3 regions of the Streptomyces sp. NPDC042346 genome follow, and region 2 is predicted to be linked to each of the others. Evidence: predicted binding sites of a transcription regulator. Region 2 holds the regulator's gene; each other region holds the start of a gene.
What was found. The regulator HrcA, encoded in region 2, represses chaperone genes, less so after heat shock. The targets are predictions, from matches to a motif close to TTNGCACTCNGNNNNNCNGAGTGCNAA.

Region 1 (6,729 bases), on a different contig from region 2:
GGCGAGGACGGAGATCCCGGCGCGGGCGAGGGCGATCGCGTCGCCGCCGATCCCGGAGCAGAGGTCCGCGACGCTGCCGACGCCGAGCGCCTTGAGCCGGGCTGCCCGGTACGTGCCGACCGAGGCGCGGGTCGACTGCTCGACGCCGTTGGGCGTGAAGTACATCCGGTACGCGTCCTCGGCGCCGAACTTCGCCACCGCGCGCTGGCGCAGCCGGGCCTGGCCGACCGCTGACGTGACGAGCTCGGCGGGGTGGTCGCGGCGCAGCCGGGAGACGACCGCCAGCTCCTGGGCGGGGTCGTAGTCGCGCAGGGCGGCGAGGAGCGCCTGTCCCTCGGGGGTGAGCAGGGCGGTGAAGTGGGCGAGGTCGGTCACCCGTCCCATTGTGGGCCCTGCGGCGCTGTGGGCCGGCCGGGGGACGTGGGCGCCGTACCGCGGTGTCGTGGTCCGGTGGGGGTGCGTGCACTGACAGGATGCGGCGCCATACCGCTTGTACGACAAGAGGAAGAATTTATGGTGATCAGCGCGCACCCTGTCCGGCGGTCCCTCGGGGCCGCTCTCGTCGTCGCAGCCCTCGCCACCACCGCCACGGCCTGTTCCGGCGCGGACCCCGCCGAACCGCAGCGCGGCGCGCCCGCCCCCGCCGCCGGGCAGCAGGGCGGGGTCCAGGCCCAGGCCCCGGACTCGGCCGGCGCGCTCAACGCGTACGTCGAGAGGGTCCGCAAGCAGAAGGCGGCCCGCGCGCTCGCCGCCAAGAAGTGGGGCCTCGCCCGCCCCCCGCTCGACGCGCCGGCCCCGCCGAAGGTCAAGCCGAGGATCACCACCCGCAAGGGCTTCGAGACGGACGGCGAGGGCCTGCCGCCCGTCTTCACCACCGTGCCGACGAAGCAGAAGGTCGTCTTCCTGACGATCGACGACGGCGCGGAGAAGGACCCCGCGCTGCTGCGGATGATGAAGGACCTCCGCATCCCCTTCAGCGCCTTCCTCAGCGACTACGTCGTCAAGGACGACTACGCCTACTTCGCGCGGATGCAGAAGTCGCAGGAGTCCGGGGTCTCCCTGCACAACCACACCCTCAACCACCGCTACCTGCCCGGGCTTTCGTACAAGCAGCAGAAGCGCGAGATCTGCGGGATGCAGGACGTCATCGAGAAGCGGTTCGGCAAGCGGCCCCCGCTCTTCCGCCCGCCGTACGGCAACTACAACGAGGACACGCTGCGCGCCGCGAAGTCCTGCGGGGTCAAGGCGGTCCCGCTCTGGGCCTCCGAGGCCTTCCCGGACCACATGGAGTGGCGCGAGTGGGACCGGGACCTGCACCCCGGCGACATCGTGCTCACCCACTTCCGGGGCAAGGAGGACTGGAAGGGCAGCATGCCCGACATGATCCGGCGGGTGATGAACGTGATCACGGCCAAGGGGTACGCGGTCGCGAAGCTCGAGGACTACGTATGAGCGGGCGGTCGGTGAACGGGTCGCACCGGCTGCGCACGGCGCTGGCCGGCGTGGCACTGACCGGCGCCGTGCTCGCCGTCTCCGGCTGCGCCTCGTCGGTCGACCCGATCGAACGGCTGGGCCGGAAGGCGGCGGAGCGGATGGGGACACGGGACGCGACGACTGTTGCGGAGGGCACGGCCCGGACCGCCGGGGAACCCGTACGCCCGGCACACCCGGCCCACCCGGCACGCGCTGACGATCTCGTCCGGAGCGGCGGCCGAGCCGGCTGACCCCGGAGGCCGGAACGACGCGCGGCGGTGCGGAATTGGCACTCCGCTTGACCGAGTGCTAATCGCGGTCATAGTCTCAGGTCTGGCACTCCCCACTGGAGAGTGCCAACACAGCGACAGGCAGGTCCGGCACCCGCGACGACGGATCCACCTGGTCGCCACCTCAGACAGTTGACCCCGTAATCTCCGAAGGGGGAGGTCGGATCGTGACGACCACCAGCTCCAAGGTTGCCATCAAGCCGCTCGAGGACCGCATTGTGGTCCAGCCGCTCGACGCCGAGCAGACCACCGCCTCTGGCCTGGTCATCCCGGACACCGCGAAGGAGAAGCCCCAGGAGGGTGCTGTCCTCGCCGTGGGCCCGGGCCGCTTCGAGAACGGCGAGCGTCTTCCGCTCGACGTTCAGGTCGGCGACGTCGTGCTCTACAGCAAGTACGGCGGCACCGAGGTGAAGTACAACGGCGAGGAGTTCCTCGTCCTCTCGGCTCGCGACGTGCTCGCGATCATCGAGAAGTAATTCACCGAGTACCTGAAGTATCTGAAGCAGATGCTTTGAGCTGCGCCCCTTGACCCCGCACCAGGGCGTCCGGGGGCGCAGTTCGTTCCACCCGATTCCGAGAGGGCTGAACCGCTCCCATGGCGAAGATCCTGAAGTTCGACGAGGACGCCCGTCGCGCCCTTGAGCGCGGCGTCAACAAGCTTGCCGACACGGTGAAGGTGACGATCGGCCCCAAGGGCCGCAACGTCGTCATCGACAAGAAGTTCGGCGCCCCCACCATCACCAACGACGGTGTCACGATCGCCCGTGAGGTCGAGATCGAGGACCCGTTCGAGAACCTCGGCGCCCAGCTGGTGAAGGAGGTGGCGACCAAGACCAACGACATCGCGGGTGACGGCACCACCACCGCCACCGTGCTCGCCCAGGCCCTGGTCCGCGAGGGTCTGCGCAACGTCGCCGCCGGCGCCTCCCCGGCCGCCCTGAAGAAGGGCATCGACGCCGCCGTCAAGGCCGTCTCCGAGGAGCTCCTCGCCACCGCGCGCCCGATCGAGGACAAGTCCGACATCGCCGCCGTCGCCGCGCTCTCCGCGCAGGACCAGCAGGTCGGCGAGCTCATCGCCGAGGCGATGGACAAGGTCGGCAAGGACGGTGTCATCACCGTCGAGGAGTCCAACACCTTCGGCCTGGAGCTCGACTTCACCGAGGGCATGGCCTTCGACAAGGGCTACCTGTCCCCGTACATGGTCACCGACCAGGAGCGTATGGAGGCCGTCCTCGACGACCCGTACATCCTGATCAACCAGGGCAAGATCTCCTCGATCCAGGACCTGCTGCCGATCCTGGAGAAGGTCATCCAGGCCGGCGCCAGCAAGCCGCTGCTGATCATCGCCGAGGACGTCGAGGGCGAGGCCCTGTCGACCCTGGTCGTCAACAAGATCCGTGGCACCTTCAACGCCGTGGCCGTCAAGGCCCCGGGCTTCGGCGACCGCCGCAAGGCGATGCTCGGCGACATGGCCACCCTCACCGGTGCCACCGTCATCGCCGAGGAGGTCGGCCTCAAGCTCGACCAGGCCGGCCTGGACGTGCTGGGCACCGCCCGCCGCGTGACGATCACCAAGGACGACACCACCATCGTCGAGGGCGGCGGCAACGCCGACGAGCTCGCGGGTCGCGTCAACCAGATCAAGGCCGAGATCGACGCCACGGACTCCGACTGGGACCGCGAGAAGCTCCAGGAGCGCCTCGCGAAGCTGGCCGGCGGCGTGTGCGTGATCAAGGTCGGCGCCGCCACCGAGGTGGAGCTGAAGGAGAAGAAGCACCGTCTGGAGGACGCCATCTCCGCGACCCGCGCCGCGGTCGAGGAGGGCATCGTCTCCGGTGGTGGCTCCGCTCTGGTCCACGCCGTCAAGGTCCTCGAGGGCAACCTCGGCAAGACCGGCGACGAGGCCACGGGTGTCGCGGTCGTCCGCCGCGCCGCCGTCGAGCCGCTGCGCTGGATCGCCGAGAACGCCGGCCTCGAGGGCTACGTCATCACCTCGAAGGTGGCGGAGCTCGACAAGGGTCAGGGCTTCAACGCCGCGACCGGCGAGTACGGCGACCTGGTCAAGGCCGGCGTCATCGACCCGGTGAAGGTGACGCGCTCCGCCCTGGAGAACGCCGCGTCGATCGCCTCCCTCCTCCTCACCACCGAGACCCTCGTGGTGGAGAAGAAGGAAGAGGAGCCGGCGGACGCGGGCCACGGCCACGGCCACTCCCACTGAGGCTCGTAGCTGACCACTGAGGCCCGGTGCTCCCGTCGCGGGAGCACCGGGCCTCGTGCTTGACCCGTGTCAGCCCTCGACGGCGCCGAGCTGCCCCATGAGCCCGAGCAGGTCGTACTGCCACCATCCCTCGACGATCTTCCCGTCGTCCCGGAAGCGGTGGATGACCGTGCCGCCCATGGTCACGTCCATGCCGGTCGGCTGGAGCCCCATGAAGTCCCCGGTGTGGCTGCCCTTCCACGTCCAGCGCGTGCAGACCCGGTCGCCCTCGGCGATCTGGTCGTCGACGGCGAAGGCGAAGTCGAAGCCGCCCCGCCACATCTCCACCTCGCGCCGGACGGCGTCCATGCCGATGACGTCCTGCTCGTTGGTCGGGTCGTGGTCGTGATAGCCCTCGGCCAGCACCTCGTCGAGCAGCGCCAGCTCCTGCTCCTCGGCGAGCATCGCCATGAGCCGCCGGGCGTTCGCCTTGTACAGCGCCTCGTCCCGCACCACGTCCAGATCGGTGAAGGTCGGCATCTCGTCACAGAGCGCGACCATCTCCCGGAAGATCCGGTCGGTCTCGGGGAGCTGCGAATTCCGCATGGCCACGTCGTAGGACGGGAACTCGATGATCTCCACGATGTGGGAGGCGTCGGAACGATCCTTGCCGACGATGCTGTGGGTGGCGGTCCGCTTGCCCTCGGTGCGCTCCACCCACTGGTCCATGAGCCGGTTCAGGTCGTCCGCCCGGCTCGTCTTGCAGTCGATTATCTGTACGAAGGTCATGACGCCTCCCGGCCCCGGTAGGACCCTTCCAGTCTAGGTTGGGTGCATGGAGCGGGCAGGGGGAGAGCGGTCGATCACGGTCGAGAACGGGACGGGCGTCGTCGTGATCGGCGACGGCAACCGCATCGGGTCACCGGAACCGGCGGCGGTCCGCTCCGGATACCGCGAACAGGTCCGCCGGATCGCCCCCGCGGAACTCGTCGACCGCGAAGCCGAGTTGGCGGAGCTGGCGGCCTTCTGCCGTGCCGACTCCGGCCCCGCGTACGTGTGGTGGCGCGCGGAGGCCTGGGCCGGCAAGACCGCGCTGCTCTCCTGGTTCGCCCTCGACCCGCCGCCGGGCGTACGGATCGTCCCCTTCTTCATCACCGCGCGACTCGGCGCCCAGAACGACGTCGTCGCGTACGTCGACGTCGTCCTGGAGCAGCTCGCGGAACTGGCCGGCGAAGGCCTCCCGGCGCTCCTGACGGCCGCCACCCGCGAGGCCCACCTGCTGCGTCTGTACGCCGCGGCCGCCGCGTCCTGCGCCGGCCGCGGCGAACGGCTGGTCCTCCTGGTCGACGGCCTGGACGAGGACCGGGGCGTGACGACGGGCCCGGACGCCCACTCGATCGCGAGCCTGCTGCCGTACGACCTCCGGGTGATCGTCTCCGGCCGCCTGAACCCGCCCCTCCCGGCCGACCTGCCGGAGAACCACCCGCTCCGGGACCCGGAGGCCGTACGGATCCTCTCCCCGTCCCCGAAGGCCCGCGCGATCCGGGCGGAGGCGGAACGCGAACTGAAGCACCTGCTGGAGGCGGGCGGACTTCCGTACGACCTCCTGGCCCTCCTCACCGCCGCCGGCGGCGGCCTGACGGCGGACGACCTCGCGGAACTGACGGGCGCCATCCCGTACCGGGTGAAGGACGTGCTGCGGACCGGCCCGGGGCGGACGTTCGCGCTGCGCGGCGAGGCGTACCTGCTCGCGCACGAGGAACTCGCCGCGAGGGCACGGGAGATGCTGGGGGAGCGGGAGCTCGACCGCCGGCGCGGGGCCGTGACCGCCTGGGCGGAGGAATGGCGGCGCCGTGGCTGGCCGGCGGACACACCGGCCCATCTCCTGCACGGCTGGTTCCCGGCGCTCCGGGCCGCCGGCGATCTGGAGGGGATGCTGGGGTGCGCGCTCGACGCCGCACGGCACGACCGGCTCCTCGAAGCGACCGGCGGAGACGGCGCCGCGGCCGCCGAGATCCGCGCGGCCGGGGACGCCGTACTCGCCCGGGGCGACCGGCCGGACCGTGTCCTCACCATGCTTCGCCTCGCGATGCGCCGGGACGTCCTGGGCCTGCGCAGCGGCACTGTCCCGCCCGAACTCGCCGGTGCCTGGGTCATGGCCGGCGAGGTGGACCGTGCGATCGCCCTCGCCGGCGGCGAGAGCCCTCTCCGTACCGTCCGCGTCCTCGCCGAGGTCGCCACCAGACTGCTCCGCGCGGGCGACCGGGCCCGCGCGGCCGAGCTGGTCGACCGGGTCGAGGGCCTGATCGGGCGGACGGAGAGCACCTACGAACGGGTCAAGGCCGCCGAGTGCGTGGCGCCGCTGCTCCTGGCGGCCGGTGCGTACGAGCGGGCCGAGCAGATGGTCCGGGCCATGCACGTCGACTTCCGGGACGGCACCGTGCCGGTGCTCGTCGAGGGACTGTGCCGTGCGGGCGAGTGGACGGCCGCGCTCCGTGTCGCGCGCGACGTGGCGGGCGAGGGGACCGGGGGCGAGACGCTGGTCGCCCGCATGACCGTCACGGTGTGCCGGTCCCTCCTTGCGGCGGGGCGCGTGGACGAGGCCGTGAAGGTCGTGACGGAAGGGCCGGGGCACTCCGGCCTCCGTGCGGCGCTCCTCCTGCAGGGCGCGCTCGTCCTGCGGGGCGCCGGCCACGAGGAGCGTGGCGCCGCCCTGCGGGAGGCGGCGCTGCGTGCCGTCGACGCGCTGCACCCGGAGGGCCTCGACGC
Region 2 (6,729 bases):
GGACCGGACCCGGCCGTCGCCCGCGCACTCGGGGCACGGGGTCGGGACGACGGTGCCGAAGCCCTGGCACTGCGGGCAGGGCCGGGAGGTCATGACCTGGCCCAGGAAGGACCGGGTGACCTGGGAGACCTCGCCGCGACCGCGGCACATGTCACAGGTCTGGGCGGAGGTGCCGGGCGCGGCACCCTCACCCGAACAGGTGGTGCAGACGACGGCCGTGTCGACCTGGATGTCCTTGGTGGTGCCGAAGGCCGCCTCGTTGAGGTCGATCTCCAGACGGATCATGGCGTCCTGGCCGCGGCGGGTCCGCGAGCGCGGACCGCGCTGCGAGGCCGTGCCGAAGAACGCGTCCATGATGTCGGAGAAGTTGCCGAAGCCACCCGCGCCGAAGCCGCCCGCGCCGCCCCCGCCGGAGGCCGAGAGCGGGTCGCCGCCGAGGTCGTAGACCTGCTTCTTCTGCGGGTCCGAGAGGACCTCGTAGGCGGCGTTGATCTCCTTGAAGCGTTCCTGCGTCTTCGGATCGGGATTCACATCCGGGTGCAGCTCGCGCGCGAGCCTCCGGAAGGCCTTCTTGATCTCGTCCTGGGAAGCGTCGCGGCGCACGCCGAGTACGGCGTAGTAGTCCGTGGCCACTTACGACTCCGCCAGGATCTGTCCGACGTAACGTGCCACTGCGCGTACCGCTCCCATCGTTCCGGGGTAGTCCATGCGGGTCGGTCCGACCACGCCGAGTTTGGCGACTGCTTCGCCGCCCGAACCGTAGCCGACCGAGACGACGGACGTGGAGCTCAGCCCCTCGTGGGCGTTCTCGTGCCCGATGCGTACGGTCATGCCCGATTCCTTGGCCTCGCCGAGCAGCTTGAGGAGCACGACCTGCTCCTCCAGAGCTTCCAGGACGGGCCTGATCATCAGGGGGAAGTCGGGTCCGAAGCGGGTGAGATTGGCGGTGCCGCCGATCATCAGCCGCTCCTCGTGCTCCTCCACGAGCGTTTCGAGGAGGGTCGCGAGCACGGTCGAGACCGTGGCGCGGTCCTCGAGCTCTTCGAAGGACTCGGGGAGGTCCTGCACCAGCTGCGGCACGTCGGCGAACCGGCGGCCGACGACCCGGCTGTTGAGCCTGGCCCGCAGGTCGGCGAGGGAGGTCTCGCCGAAGGGCGCGGGGCAGTCGATGACGCGCTGCTCGACGCGGCCGGTGTCCGTGATGAGCACGAGCATCAGGCGGGCCGGGGCCAGCGCGAGCAGCTCCACGTGCCGGACGGTCGAGCGGGTCAGCGAGGGGTACTGGACGACGGCGACCTGCCGGGTCAGCTGGGCGAGCAGCCGGACCGTCCGCCCGACGACGTCGTCGAGGTCGACGGCCCCGTCCAGGAAGTTGTGGATGGCGCGCCGCTCGGGCGTCGACAGCGGCTTGACGCCGGCCAGCCGGTCGACGAAGAGCCGGTAGCCCTTGTCGGTCGGGATGCGCCCGGCGCTGGTGTGAGGCTGGGCGATGTAGCCCTCCTCCTCCAGCACGGCCATGTCGTTGCGGACCGTGGCGGGCGAGACGCCGAGCTTGTGGCGCTCGGTGAGCGCCTTCGAGCCGACCGGCTCCTCCGTCCCGACGTAGTCCTGGACGATGGCGCGCAGCACCTCGAGTCTGCGTTCGCTGAGCATCGTGCGCACCTCCAGCTGTCCTCGTCGTTCCGGATGCTCCGGTTGCTCCGGTTTTGGCACTCACCCTGCCCGAGTGCCAGCAATCCCCCGGCCAGTGTACGGCGGCGGGCAACGCTCCTGGCAAGGAGGCGGGGGCGCACCGGTTAGCGTCGCCCCATGGACATCGATTGGGAAGCGTACGGCTGGGAGCGGCTGGGGGACGGAGTGGGCCGACGCCGGCTGCCCGGCTGGGACGCCACGGTGGGCCTGGTCGTGGGCGCGAAGGGGCTGCTGCTGTACGACACGGGCTCGACGCTCGCGGAGGGCGCCGAGCTGCGCGGCCAGATCGCGGCGTTGACGGACGGCCGAAGAGTGACGCACATCGCACTGAGCCACCCGCACTTCGACCACGTCTTCGGCACGGCGGCGTTCGCGGGCGCGGAGGTCTTCGGCGCGGTGGGGGTGGACGAGTTGCTGAGCCGGGAGCGGGACCGGGAGGACCTGCGCAAGGACGCGATGGCGCAGGGGGTCGACGAGCGGGCGGCGACGGAGGCCGCCGACGTCCTGGTGAGCCCGCGGCACGTGGTCTCCGGGGAGTGGACGCTCGACCTGGGCGGTCGGCAGGTGCTCCTGGCGAACGTCGGCCCGGGCCACACGGGCCACGATCTGGCGCTCTTCGTCCCCGGGGAGCGCGAGGTCGTCTTCTGCGGGGATCTGGTGGAGGAGTCGGGCGAGCCGCAGGCGGGCCCGGACGCGATCCCGTCCCGCTGGCCGGACGCGCTGGACCGGCTGCTGTCGCTGGGCGGCGAGGACGCGGTGTACGTACCGGGCCACGGGGCGACGGTCGACGCCACGTTCGTCCGGACACAGCGCGAGGAACTGGCACGCCGCTTCGCCGTGTCATAACCTCGCCCAAATGCGCAGCTACGACCCGGACCTGACACCTGCTTGGAAGCGGTCGGCCCCCGTCCCGGAGGTCCCGGCGGACCACGACCTCGTCGTCGAGGAAGTCTCCACGGGCTTCTGCGGGGCGGTGATCCGCTGCGAGGCGGGCACGGTGACCCTGGAGGACCGCTTCGGCAAGCACCGGGTCTTCCCGATGGAGCCGCGCGGCTTCCTCCTGGAGGGCCGGGTGGTCACCCTGGTCCGCCCGTCCGCCGCCGCCCCGGTACGCCCCACCCGTACGGCGTCCGGCTCGGTCGCGGTGCCGGGCGCGCGGGCCCGGGTCGCCCGGGCGGGCCGCATCTACGTCGAGGGCCGGCACGACGCCGAACTCGTCGAACGGGTCTGGGGCGACGACCTCCGCATCGAGGGCGTGGTCGTGGAGTACCTGGAGGGCGTCGACGACCTGCCGTCGATCGTGGCCGAGTTCGGCCCGGCCCCGGACGCCCGCCTGGGCGTCCTGGTGGACCACCTGGTCCCGGGCTCGAAGGAGTCGAGGATCGCCGCGCAGGTGACGTCCCCGGACGTCCTGGTGGTCGGCCACCCGTACATCGACATCTGGGAGGCCGTGAAGCCGTCCTCGGTGGGCATCAGGGCCTGGCCGAGGGTCCCGCACGGCCAGGACTGGAAGACGGGCGTCTGCCACGCCCTGGGCTGGCCCTCGGACAACACCGGCGCGGTATGGCAGGCGATCCTCAAGCGCGTGAACTCCTACAAGGACCTGGAGCCGGAGCTGCTGGGCCGCGTGGAGGAACTGATCGACTTCGTGACGGCGCCCTAGCGAGCCCCCGCCCGTTGTGGGCATTCGTTCCGCCGGGGCGGAACGGGTGGGCACAACGGGACGGCTCCCTTGCGGGAGCCTCCGCCCCCGCACCCCGCACCCCGCACCCCGACGCGCGGCGCCCTAGTCCACCAGGTCCCGCACGACCGCGTCCGCGAGCAGCCGACCCCGCAGCGTCAGAACGGCCCGCCCGGCCTCGTACGACGCGGGGTCGAGTCGCCCGTCCGCCAGCGCCCGCGCGGCCGCCGCAAGCCCCGCCGGCTTGAGGATCGACAGCTCGACGCCGTCCCGGAGCCGCAGCTCCAGCAGGATCCGCTCCACGCGCCGGTCCTCCTCCGCGAGGATCTCCCGCCCCGCGCCCGGCGACTTCCCGGCGGCCAGGGCCGCCGCGTACGTCCCGGGGTGCTTCACGTTCCACCAGCGGACGCCCCCGACGTGCGAGTGCGCCCCGGGCCCCGCGCCCCACCAGTCGGCGCCGCGCCAGTACAGCTCGTTGTGGAGGCAGCGCCCGGCCTCCGAGGTGGCCCAGTTGGACACCTCGTACCAGGAGAAGCCCGCCTTCTCGAAGGCCTCTTCGGCGATCAGGTACCGGTCGGCGTGGACGTCGTCGTCGGTCATCGGCACCTCCCCGCGCCGGATGCGACGCGCGAGCTGCGTGCCTTCCTCGACGATCAGCGCGTACGCGCTGACGTGGTCGGGCCCCGCGCCGATCGCCGCGTCGAGCGACGCCCGCCAGTCGTCGTCGGTCTCCCCGGGCGTGCCGTAGATGAGGTCCAGGTTGACGTGGTCGAAGCCGGCGGCCCGCGCCTCGGCGACGCACGCCTCGGGGCGCCCGGGGGTGTGCGTACGGTCGAGGATCTTCAGGACGTGCTGCTTCGCGCTCTGCATGCCGAAGGAGATCCGGTTGAAGCCGCCCTCCCGCAGCTCGGCGAGGTACGCCGGGTTCACGGACTCCGGATTGGCCTCCGTCGTCACCTCGGCGCCGTCCGCGAGCCCGAACTCGTCACGGATCGCCCCCAGCATCCGTACGAGGTCCCCGGCGGCGAGCAGCGTCGGCGTGCCGCCGCCGACGAAGACGGTCCGCACCGGCCGGGGGTCGTCGCCGAGGACCTTCCGGGCGAGCCGGATCTCCTCGACGACCTGCTCGGCGTAGTTGTCCCGGGAGGCGAGCACCCCGCCCGTACCGCGCAGCTCGCTCGCCGTGTACGTGTTGAAGTCGCAGTAGCCGCACCGCGTCGCGCAGTACGGCACGTGCAGATAGAACCCGAGCGGCCGCTCCCCCGCCCCTTCGAGGGCGTGCGGGGGCAGCGCCCCGTCGTCGGGAACGGACTCACCATCGGGCAGTACGGAAGGCATGAGCCCATTGTCCCGTACTGCCCGAGGAAACCGACCGACCTGTGGACAACCAAGGTCCGCGCAGGTCAGGACCGGGGCCGGGAGAGGGTTCAGGACTCGCGCGAGCCCGCGTACATCTCCTCGATGAGCCCCTTGTACTCCCGCTCCACGACCGGCCGCTTCAGCTTCAGCGACGGCGTCAGCTCGCCGTGCTCGATGTCGAGGTCGCGCGGCAGCAGGCGGAACTTCTTGATCGTCTGCCAGCGCTGGAGGCCTTCGTTGAGGCGGTCGACGTAGCCCTGGATGAGCTTCTGGGTCTGCGGGGCGGCGACGACCTCGGCGTACGTCCTGCCCGCGAGCTCGTGGTCGGCGGCCCAGCCGAGGATGGAGGGCTCGTCGAGGGAGATCAGGGCGGTGCAGAAGTTCCGGTCGGCGCCGTGGACCAGGATGTTCGAGACGAACGGGCAGACGGCCTTGAACTGACCCTCGACCTCGGCCGGCGCGATGTACTTGCCGCCGGACGTCTTGATCAGGTCCTTCTTGCGGTCGGTGATCCGGAGGTAGCCGTCGGCCGAGAGCTCGCCGATGTCGCCGGTGTGGAACCAGCCGTCGGACTCCAGGACCTCGACCGTCTTCTCCGGCAGGCCGTGGTAGCCCTCCATGACGCCGGGGCCGCGCAGCAGGATCTCGCCGTCGTCGGCGATCCGGACCTCGGTGCCGGGGAGCGGCTTGCCGACGGTGCCGGTGCGGTAGGCCTCGCCCGGGTTGACGAAGGAGGCGGCGGAGGTCTCCGTGAGGCCGTAGCCCTCCAGGATGTGGATGCCGGCGCCGGCGAAGAAGTAGCCGATGTCGGGGGCGAGCGCGGCGGAGCCGGAGATGCAGGCGCGCAGGTTGCCGCCGAAGGCCTCGCGGATCTTGCTGTAGACGAGGACGTCGGCGACCTTGTGCTTGGCGGTGAGGCCGAAGGGCGCGGAGGCGGTGCCCGTGCGGCGGAAGTTGTCCTGGGTGGCCTTGGCGTACTCGCGGGCGACGTCGGCGGCCCACAGGAAGATCTTGTACTTGGCGCCGCCGGCGGCGCGGGCCTTGGCGGCGACCCCGTTGTAGACCTTCTCGAAGATGCGGGGCACGGCCGCCATGTAGGTCGGCTGGACCACCGGCAGGTTCTCGATGATCTTCTCCACCCGGCCGTCGAGGGCGGTGACGTGCCCGACCTCGATCTGACCCGAGGTGAGGACCTTGCCGAAGACGTGGGCGAGCGGCAGCCACAGGTACTGGACGTCGTCCTGGGTGACGAGGCCGGTGGCGGCGATGGCCTTGGCCATGTACGACCAGTTGTCGTGCGGGAGGCGGACGCCCTTGGGGCGGCCGGTGGTGCCCGAGGTGTAGATGAGGGTCGCGAGCTGCGTGGAGGTGATCGCGGCGACCCGCTCCTTGACGGACTCGGGGTGCTTCTCCAGGTAGGCGCGACCGCGCGTCTCCAGGTCGGCGAGGGAGAGGACCCAGTCGCCGTCGGTCTCCACGCCCTCGGCGTCGATGACGACCACGTGCCGGAGGTCCGGCAGGTCGGCGCGGCGCTCGACGGCCTTGGCGAGCTGGGTCGCGTCCTCGGCGATGAGGACCCTGGACTCGGAGTCGGAGAGGATGAACGCCGACTCCTCGGCGTTGGTCGACGGGTAGACCGTGGTGGTCGCGGCGCCCGCGCACATCACGCCGAGGTCGGCGAGGACCCACTCCACCCGGGTGGAGGAGGCGAGCGCGACGCGTTCCTCGGGCTGGACGCCGAGGTCGACGAGGCCGGCGGCGATCGCGTAGACCCGATCGGCGGCCTGCCCCCAACTGAGCGACTTCCAGTCGTCGGGACCGGTACCGGAGGCGGCGGGCACCGGGTACCGGTACGCCTCCGCGTCGGGAGTCCGTTCGACGCGCTCAAGGAAGAGGGTCGCCACGGAGGGCGGCCGGTTCTCGATCAGGGTCTGTGTGTCGCTCACGACGTCCTCCGGGCGGCGGCGGTGCCTGCTGGCGGTGCGTAACTACGTAAC
Region 3 (6,729 bases), on a different contig from region 2:
ACGAAGTTCACCGCGCTTCACAATCGAATACCGCTCATCCAGAGGGGCAGAGGGAAACGGCCCGTTGAAGCCCCGGCAACCCTCCAGTCGGTTACTCGTCCTCCAGCGAGGTCCCCGACTCGGGAAGGTGCCAAATCCGTCTCATGACGAAAAGTTCGTCATGGGAAAGATGAGGAGAAAGGGCCTCGCCTCCATGGCTGTACAGACGGTTACCCCCGCCACTTCGGTAGACCTCGGTCCCGCGTCCGGGCTTTCCTGTCGCGAATGCGGTGAAGTGTTCGCACTCGGCCCGATCTTCGCCTGCGAACTCTGTTTCGGACCGCTCGAAGTCGCGTACGACCTCCCCACCGGTGACCCCGAGGCACTGCGCAAGCAGATCGAGGCCGGCCCCGCCAACATCTGGCGCTACGCCCCCCTGCTGCCCGTCCCCGCCGACGTCGCCGAGAAGCCGAACCTGAACCCGGGCTGGACCAAGCTCGTCCAGGCCGACAACCTCGCCCGCGAGATCGGTGTCGCCCCCGGCAAGCTCTTCGTCAAGGACGACTCGGGCAACCCGACCCACTCCTTCAAGGACCGGGTCGTCGCGCAGGCCATCGAGGCCGCCCGCGCCTTCGGCTTCACCACGCTCTCCTGCTCCTCCACCGGCAACCTGGCCGGCGCCGTCGGCGCCGCGGCCGCCCGCGCCGGCTTCCGCTCCTGCGTCTTCATCCCGCACGACCTGGAGCAGGGCAAGGTCGTCATGGCCGGCGTCTACGGCGGTGAACTCGTCGCCATCGAGGGCAACTACGACGACGTCAACCGCTTCTGCTCCGAGCTCATCGGCGACCCGCTCGGCGAGGGCTGGGGCTTCGTCAACGTCAACCTCCGCCCGTACTACGGCGAGGGCTCCAAGACGCTGGCGTACGAGATCTGCGAGCAGCTCGGCTGGGTCATCCCCGACCAGCTCGTCATCCCGATCGCGTCCGGCTCGCAGCTCACCAAGATCGACAAGGGTCTGCAGGAGCTCATCAAGCTGGGCCTCGTCGAGGACAAGCCGTACAAGATCTTCGGCGCGCAGGCCGAGGGTTGCTCCCCGGTCTCCGTCGCCTTCAAGGCCGGCCACGACGTCGTCCGCCCGCAGAAGCCGAACACGATCGCCAAGTCGCTCGCGATCGGCAACCCGGCCGACGGCCCGTACGTCCTCGACATCGCCCGCCGCACCGGCGGCGCCGTGGAGGACGTGAACGACGAGCAGGTCGTGGACGCGATCAAGCTGCTCGCCCAGACCGAGGGCATCTTCGCCGAGACCGCGGGCGGCGTGACCGTCGGCGTCACGAAGAAGCTCGTCGAGGCCGGTCTGATCGACCCGGAGCTCACCACCGTCGTGCTGAACACCGGCGACGGCCTCAAGACCCTGGACGCCGTGGCCGAGGGCTCGCAGGCGACCGCCACCATCCGCCCGAGCCTGGACGCGTTCCGCGCCGCGGGCCTGGCCCTCTGAGAGGTACGAAGACATGGCCGTGAACGTCCGCATCCCCACCATCCTCCGCACCTACACGGGCGGCCGGTCCGAGGTCCAGGCCGAGGGCGCGACCCTCGCCGAGGTCATCGCGGACCTGGAGAAGAACCACACGGGCATCGCCGCCCGCGTCCTGGACGACCAGGGCAAGCTGCGCCGCTTCGTCAACGTCTACGTGAACGACGACGACGTGCGCTTCGAGCAGGGCCTGGAGACGGCCACCCCGGCCGGCGCGGGCGTCTCGATCATCCCGGCCGTCGCCGGAGGCTGACCGTCGGGCACAGTGCCGGAGGCCGCTGACGCCTCGGCGGCCTCTCGGCTGCCGCATCGCTTGTCCCGTCTTTCTTGAATTGCCCCTTCCGCTCCATAAAGCGGAGGGGGCAATTCTGCATGGTTGAACGGGGTAGAGTTGGGGAAGTCCCCTCCGCTGCTCATGCCGGACGCATATGAGAATGCGTCCTTGCGCGTCAGGAAGCAGCCAAAGTGCGTGTGCGTTGTGTACGTTCTGCGCGTTTTGCCGGGCCCGACTTGCCCCGGAACTCCGGGGATTCTCCCTAATTCCCCTTTCCGCCGTGCCCAGAATTCTCGCTCGAATGACCTGTTGCAGAGGGCAGTTGGGCAGATACATTCAGCGGCGGTCGACGCGTTCCGGCGCAGGGTCTGACCCCGGGTCCGCGAAGTGCGGTTCCCGCGCAAGGGCCAGTAATAGGGGAGTTAGGCATGGCTCAGGGCACCGTCAAGTGGTTCAACGCGGAGAAGGGCTACGGCTTCATCGCGGTCGACGGTGGTGCGGATGTTTTCGTCCACTACAGCGCGATCCAGATGGATGGCTACCGCAGCCTCGAAGAGGGGCAGCGGGTCGAGTTCGAGATTTCGCAGGGCCAGAAGGGTCCGCAGGCGGACATGGTCAAGCTCGCCGTCTGAGCGCGGCGCGATCGGCCACCGACGCAACGCCGTCGAGGGGCCCGCATCCCTGAGGGGACGCGGGCCCCTCGCGCGTTCCCGAAGGTGCGTCAGGTCCGTGACGGGCCCGTGCCGGGGCTGCGTCGGGCCCGCGTCAGGCCCGTGCCGGGGCTGCCCGAAACACGAGAGTCGCTTGCACTCTCCTAGGGCGAGTGCTAATCATTGGCGTTAGCACTCGGAAGGTGAGAGTGCTACGAGGATCGGGCAGACGAGGCCGCCGGCCGGGTGGGGCAAGGAACCACACGGAACAAGCGGAGGCCGTCCGTCGCGGGCGTCGGCGCGGTCCTGGAGCGTTATCCACCCCATGTCCGGGAGGACCACTTCACATGGCCAAGATCATCGCGTTCGACGAGGAGGCCCGGCGCGGTCTCGAGCGCGGCATGAACCAGCTCGCTGACGCCGTCAAGGTCACCCTCGGCCCCAAGGGCCGCAACGTCGTCCTCGAGAAGAAGTGGGGCGCCCCCACGATCACCAACGATGGTGTCTCCATCGCCAAGGAGATCGAGCTCGAGGACCCGTACGAGAAGATCGGCGCCGAGCTGGTCAAGGAAGTCGCCAAGAAGACGGACGACGTCGCCGGCGACGGTACGACCACCGCCACCGTTCTCGCCCAGGCGCTCGTCCGCGAGGGCCTCCGCAACGTCGCCGCCGGTGCCAACCCCATGGCCCTCAAGCGCGGCATCGAGAAGGCCGTCGAGGCCGTCTCCGGCGCCCTCCTCGAGCAGGCGAAGGATGTCGAGACCAAGGAGCAGATCGCTTCCACGGCCTCCATCTCCGCCGCCGACACCCAGATCGGCGAGCTCATCGCCGAGGCGATGGACAAGGTCGGCAAGGAAGGCGTCATCACCGTCGAGGAGTCCCAGACCTTCGGTCTGGAGCTGGAGCTCACCGAGGGTATGCGCTTCGACAAGGGCTACATCTCGGCGTACTTCGCCACCGACATGGAGCGCATGGAGGCGTCGCTCGACGACCCCTACCTCCTGATCGTCAACTCCAAGATCTCCTCCGTGAAGGACCTGCTCCCGCTCCTGGAGAAGGTCATGCAGTCGGGCAAGCCCCTGCTGATCATCGCCGAGGACGTCGAGGGCGAGGCCCTGTCGACCCTGGTCGTCAACAAGATCCGCGGCACCTTCAAGTCCGTCGCGGTGAAGGCCCCGGGCTTCGGCGACCGTCGCAAGGCCATGCTGAACGACATCGCCATCCTCACCGGCGGCACGGTCATCTCCGAGGAGGTCGGCCTCAAGCTGGAGAACGCGGGCCTCGACCTGCTGGGCCGCGCCCGCAAGGTCGTCATCACCAAGGACGAGACCACCATCGTCGACGGTGCCGGTGACAGCGAGCAGGTCGCCGGTCGCGTGAACCAGATCCGCGCCGAGATCGAGAACAGCGACTCGGACTACGACCGCGAGAAGCTCCAGGAGCGCCTCGCGAAGCTGGCCGGCGGCGTGGCCGTCATCAAGGCCGGCGCCGCGACCGAGGTCGAGCTCAAGGAGCGCAAGCACCGCATCGAGGACGCCGTTCGCAACGCGAAGGCGGCCGTCGAGGAGGGCATCGTCGCCGGCGGCGGCGTCGCCCTGGTGCAGGCCGACGGCGTCTTCGACAAGCTCGAGCTCGAGGGTGACGAGGCCACCGGTGCCGACATCGTCCGCAAGGCGCTCGACGCTCCGCTGAAGCAGATCGCCGTCAACGCCGGCCTTGAGGGCGGCGTCGTGTCGGAGAAGGTCCGCAACCTGCCCGTCGGCCACGGCCTGAACGCCGCGACCAACGAGTACGTCGACCTCATCGCCGAGGGCATCATCGACCCGGCGAAGGTCACGCGCTCCGCGCTGCAGAACGCCGCGTCGATCGCCGCGCTGTTCCTCACCACCGAGGCCGTCATCGCCGACAAGCCGGAGAAGGCGTCCGCGCCGGCCGGCGGCGGCATGCCGGGCGGTGACATGGACTTCTGATCCTCCGGGATCGGTGGTTCATCGCTGACCGCGCGAGCTGAACGCGCGAGCTGAACGCGACCGAGGGCGGCACTCCCCATCTGGGGGGTGCCGCCCTCGGGCGTTGTCAGGAGATCGTCAGCGCACGTCGACGTAGTCGCCGCCGGCAGACGCCGGGGAGTGGAAGTGCGTGCCGTCGCCGTAGTAGCGGATGCGCCAGGTGCCGTCCCCGGTGGCCTTGGCCTTCAGAGAGACCTTGCCGCTCGCGTTCGACCGGCCCGTCGCCATCTGCTTCCAGGTCGTGCTGCCGCGCGGCTGGAACTGCAGGACGACCGGAGCGTTCCCGTACGCGCGCCAGGCCCAGTTCGCGTAGTGCTGGAGCCCGCCGGTGACCGTCACGTACCCGCCCTTGGCGACCGGCTCGGGGCCGGCGTTCAGGGAGACGATCCGGGTGTCGAGGCGGGTGAGCCGGAACGTCGGAGTGACGGACTCGGCGAACTGGTCGGTGGTGAGGTGCCGGACGCGGAAGTAGCCGCCCTTGCTCGCCGCCGAGAGCGTGAAGTCGTTGTAGTAGGCCGAGTTGACGCTCGCCCAGGCGATCGCCTTCCAGTCGCGGCCGACGAGCTGCTCCAGCCGGACGAACTGGGACGTCTCGAAGTTCGGTTCCGCCACGTACCGGGCGCGGAAGGTGCCGGAGACCGTGACCCGGCCGTCGGCGGAGAGGCGGACGGAGGTGAGGTCGGTGCGGGAGTCCAGGGGGATGGCCAGCGCGCCGTGAAGATCCGGGAAGCTCACGTACCGGTCGGGGGATTCGACGAACCAGTGGCCCGACTCCTTGCCCGCGATGGCGACGAGCCGGGCGGTGAACCGGCCGTCCGTGCCGGTCCGGACGACGGTGCTCGGGCCCGTTCCGTAGGTGGGGCCGCCGAGCCTCACGCGGACCTGGTGGCCGGCGACCGGCGCGCCCGCCGCCGCCGGGTCGGTCACCCGGCCGCTGATGGTGACGGTCTGCCCGTCGAGCGCCCGCTTCTTGTCGGCGGTGGCGGTGACGGCCACCTTGCGTGACACGTAATCGGAGACGCTGAGGTAATCCGTCACGGTGCCGTGGATCTCGGGGGTGTCGGCGGTGACCGTCGTCCGGAAGTGGATGACCGAGGTGCCGAGGTCCTCGCTGGAGATCGGGAACGGCGGCGACGTGAACCGGCCGGCCGCGTCGGTGACCGCCTGTTGCGGCGCGCTCCACGTCCCGTCCGGGCTCGGGCTGGTCCGCTCGATGGTGACCGGCCTGTCGGCCAGCGTGACCCGGTCCCCGGAGCCGGGCTGGATGCCGACGACGGTGCCCGAGGGGCGGGCATTGCGGTCGGTGTACGTGGGCTTGGTGGGGACGAGGGTGATCTCGGGGCGGAGCCGGAAGTCGAGCTGTCCGGCGTCGGTGCGGGTCACCTTGTTGCCGAGGGAGTCGGTGGCGGTGACGTCGATGGCGTACGTCCCGAGGGCCGGGATGCGCCCGCCGTCCTCGACGAGCTTCAACTTGGCGGCGTCCGCGAGCCGGAAGAGGTTGGCGGCGCTCGGGTCCCAGGGGTCGGGGACCACAGGGAGCGTCGGTATGTCGACGAGGACCGTGGAGCCCTGCCGGACCGTGGCCGAGACCTTGGTGATCTTGGCGTTCGGGGCGTCGGTCCAGGCGGTCACCTGGAAGATGCCGCGCTGGGCGTCGTCGGTGAGGGCCCGGCCGATGCCGACGAGCGTGGCGGCGTGGGCGGGCGCGGCCGCGACCGTCAGGGTCCCGGCGGCGAGCGCCGCGGCGGCCAGGCCCGCCGTCAGGGAGCGCCTGTAGGAGGAGAGGTCAGCGCGCATCGATGTACTTCGCATTCGTCTCGCTGTAGAAGTAGCTGCCCGTGGTGTTGAGGTACAGCGCCCAGGAGCCGTCGCCGTACGCGGTGGCGCGGTAGCTGAACCGGCCGTTGGCGTCGGTGGTGATGCCCTGGTTGACCCAGTACCACTGGCTCTCGCCCTTGGGCTTGTAGACCAGGGTCACCTTGGTGCCGGGGAGCGGCTTCCAGAGGCCGCCGACCTTGCGCTGGACGGTGCCGGAGACCGTCATCTTCCCGTTCACCGTGGGCTGCGTGGGGCTGACGCTGAAGGCGGAGAAGCGGGTGGGCGTGCGGGCCCGCTTCAGGGACGTACTGCCCTTGGCGACCAGCTCGTTCGTCTCCGGGTGGTAGATCCGGTAGAGGGCGCTGTCGTAGCCCTGGGTGGTGAAGGTGTAGGAGCAGCCGCTGTCGGTCATGCCGGAGCGCAGGACGCGCCAGGTGGATCCGGCGTCGAAGGAGACCTGGA

Region 1: the regulator HrcA is predicted to act here: its motif matches at 1,760-1,786, upstream of groES (co-chaperone GroES).
Region 3: the regulator HrcA is predicted to act here: its motif matches at 2,594-2,620, upstream of groL (chaperonin GroEL).

What each region holds. Positions count from the first base shown of each region.
Region 1 is NZ_JBVJEH010000001.1:602,619-609,347, forward strand. Features, by position in the region: gene ACZ6K0_RS03015 (THUMP-like domain-containing protein) at 1-384, opposite strand, end outside; gene ACZ6K0_RS03020 (polysaccharide deacetylase family protein) at 514-1,452, shown strand; gene ACZ6K0_RS03025 (hypothetical protein) at 1,449-1,724, shown strand; gene groES (co-chaperone GroES) at 1,931-2,239, shown strand; gene groL (chaperonin GroEL) at 2,359-3,981, shown strand; gene ACZ6K0_RS03040 (ester cyclase) at 4,051-4,749, opposite strand; gene ACZ6K0_RS03045 (thioesterase domain-containing protein) at 4,796-6,729, shown strand, end outside.
Region 2 is NZ_JBVJEH010000003.1:375,473-382,201, reverse strand. Features, by position in the region: gene dnaJ (molecular chaperone DnaJ) at 1-633, opposite strand, end outside; gene hrcA (heat-inducible transcriptional repressor HrcA) at 634-1,653, opposite strand; gene ACZ6K0_RS15320 (MBL fold metallo-hydrolase) at 1,810-2,538, shown strand; gene ACZ6K0_RS15315 (DUF3097 domain-containing protein) at 2,549-3,355, shown strand; gene hemW (radical SAM family heme chaperone HemW) at 3,479-4,711, opposite strand; gene ACZ6K0_RS15305 (AMP-dependent synthetase/ligase) at 4,801-6,678, opposite strand.
Region 3 is NZ_JBVJEH010000001.1:156,447-163,175, forward strand. Features, by position in the region: SAM riboswitch class I at 32-176, shown strand; gene thrC (threonine synthase) at 170-1,480, shown strand; gene ACZ6K0_RS00845 (MoaD/ThiS family protein) at 1,494-1,769, shown strand; gene ACZ6K0_RS00850 (cold-shock protein) at 2,219-2,422, shown strand; gene groL (chaperonin GroEL) at 2,788-4,410, shown strand; gene ACZ6K0_RS00860 (hypothetical protein) at 4,528-6,246, opposite strand; gene ACZ6K0_RS00865 (transthyretin-like family protein) at 6,236-6,729, opposite strand, start outside.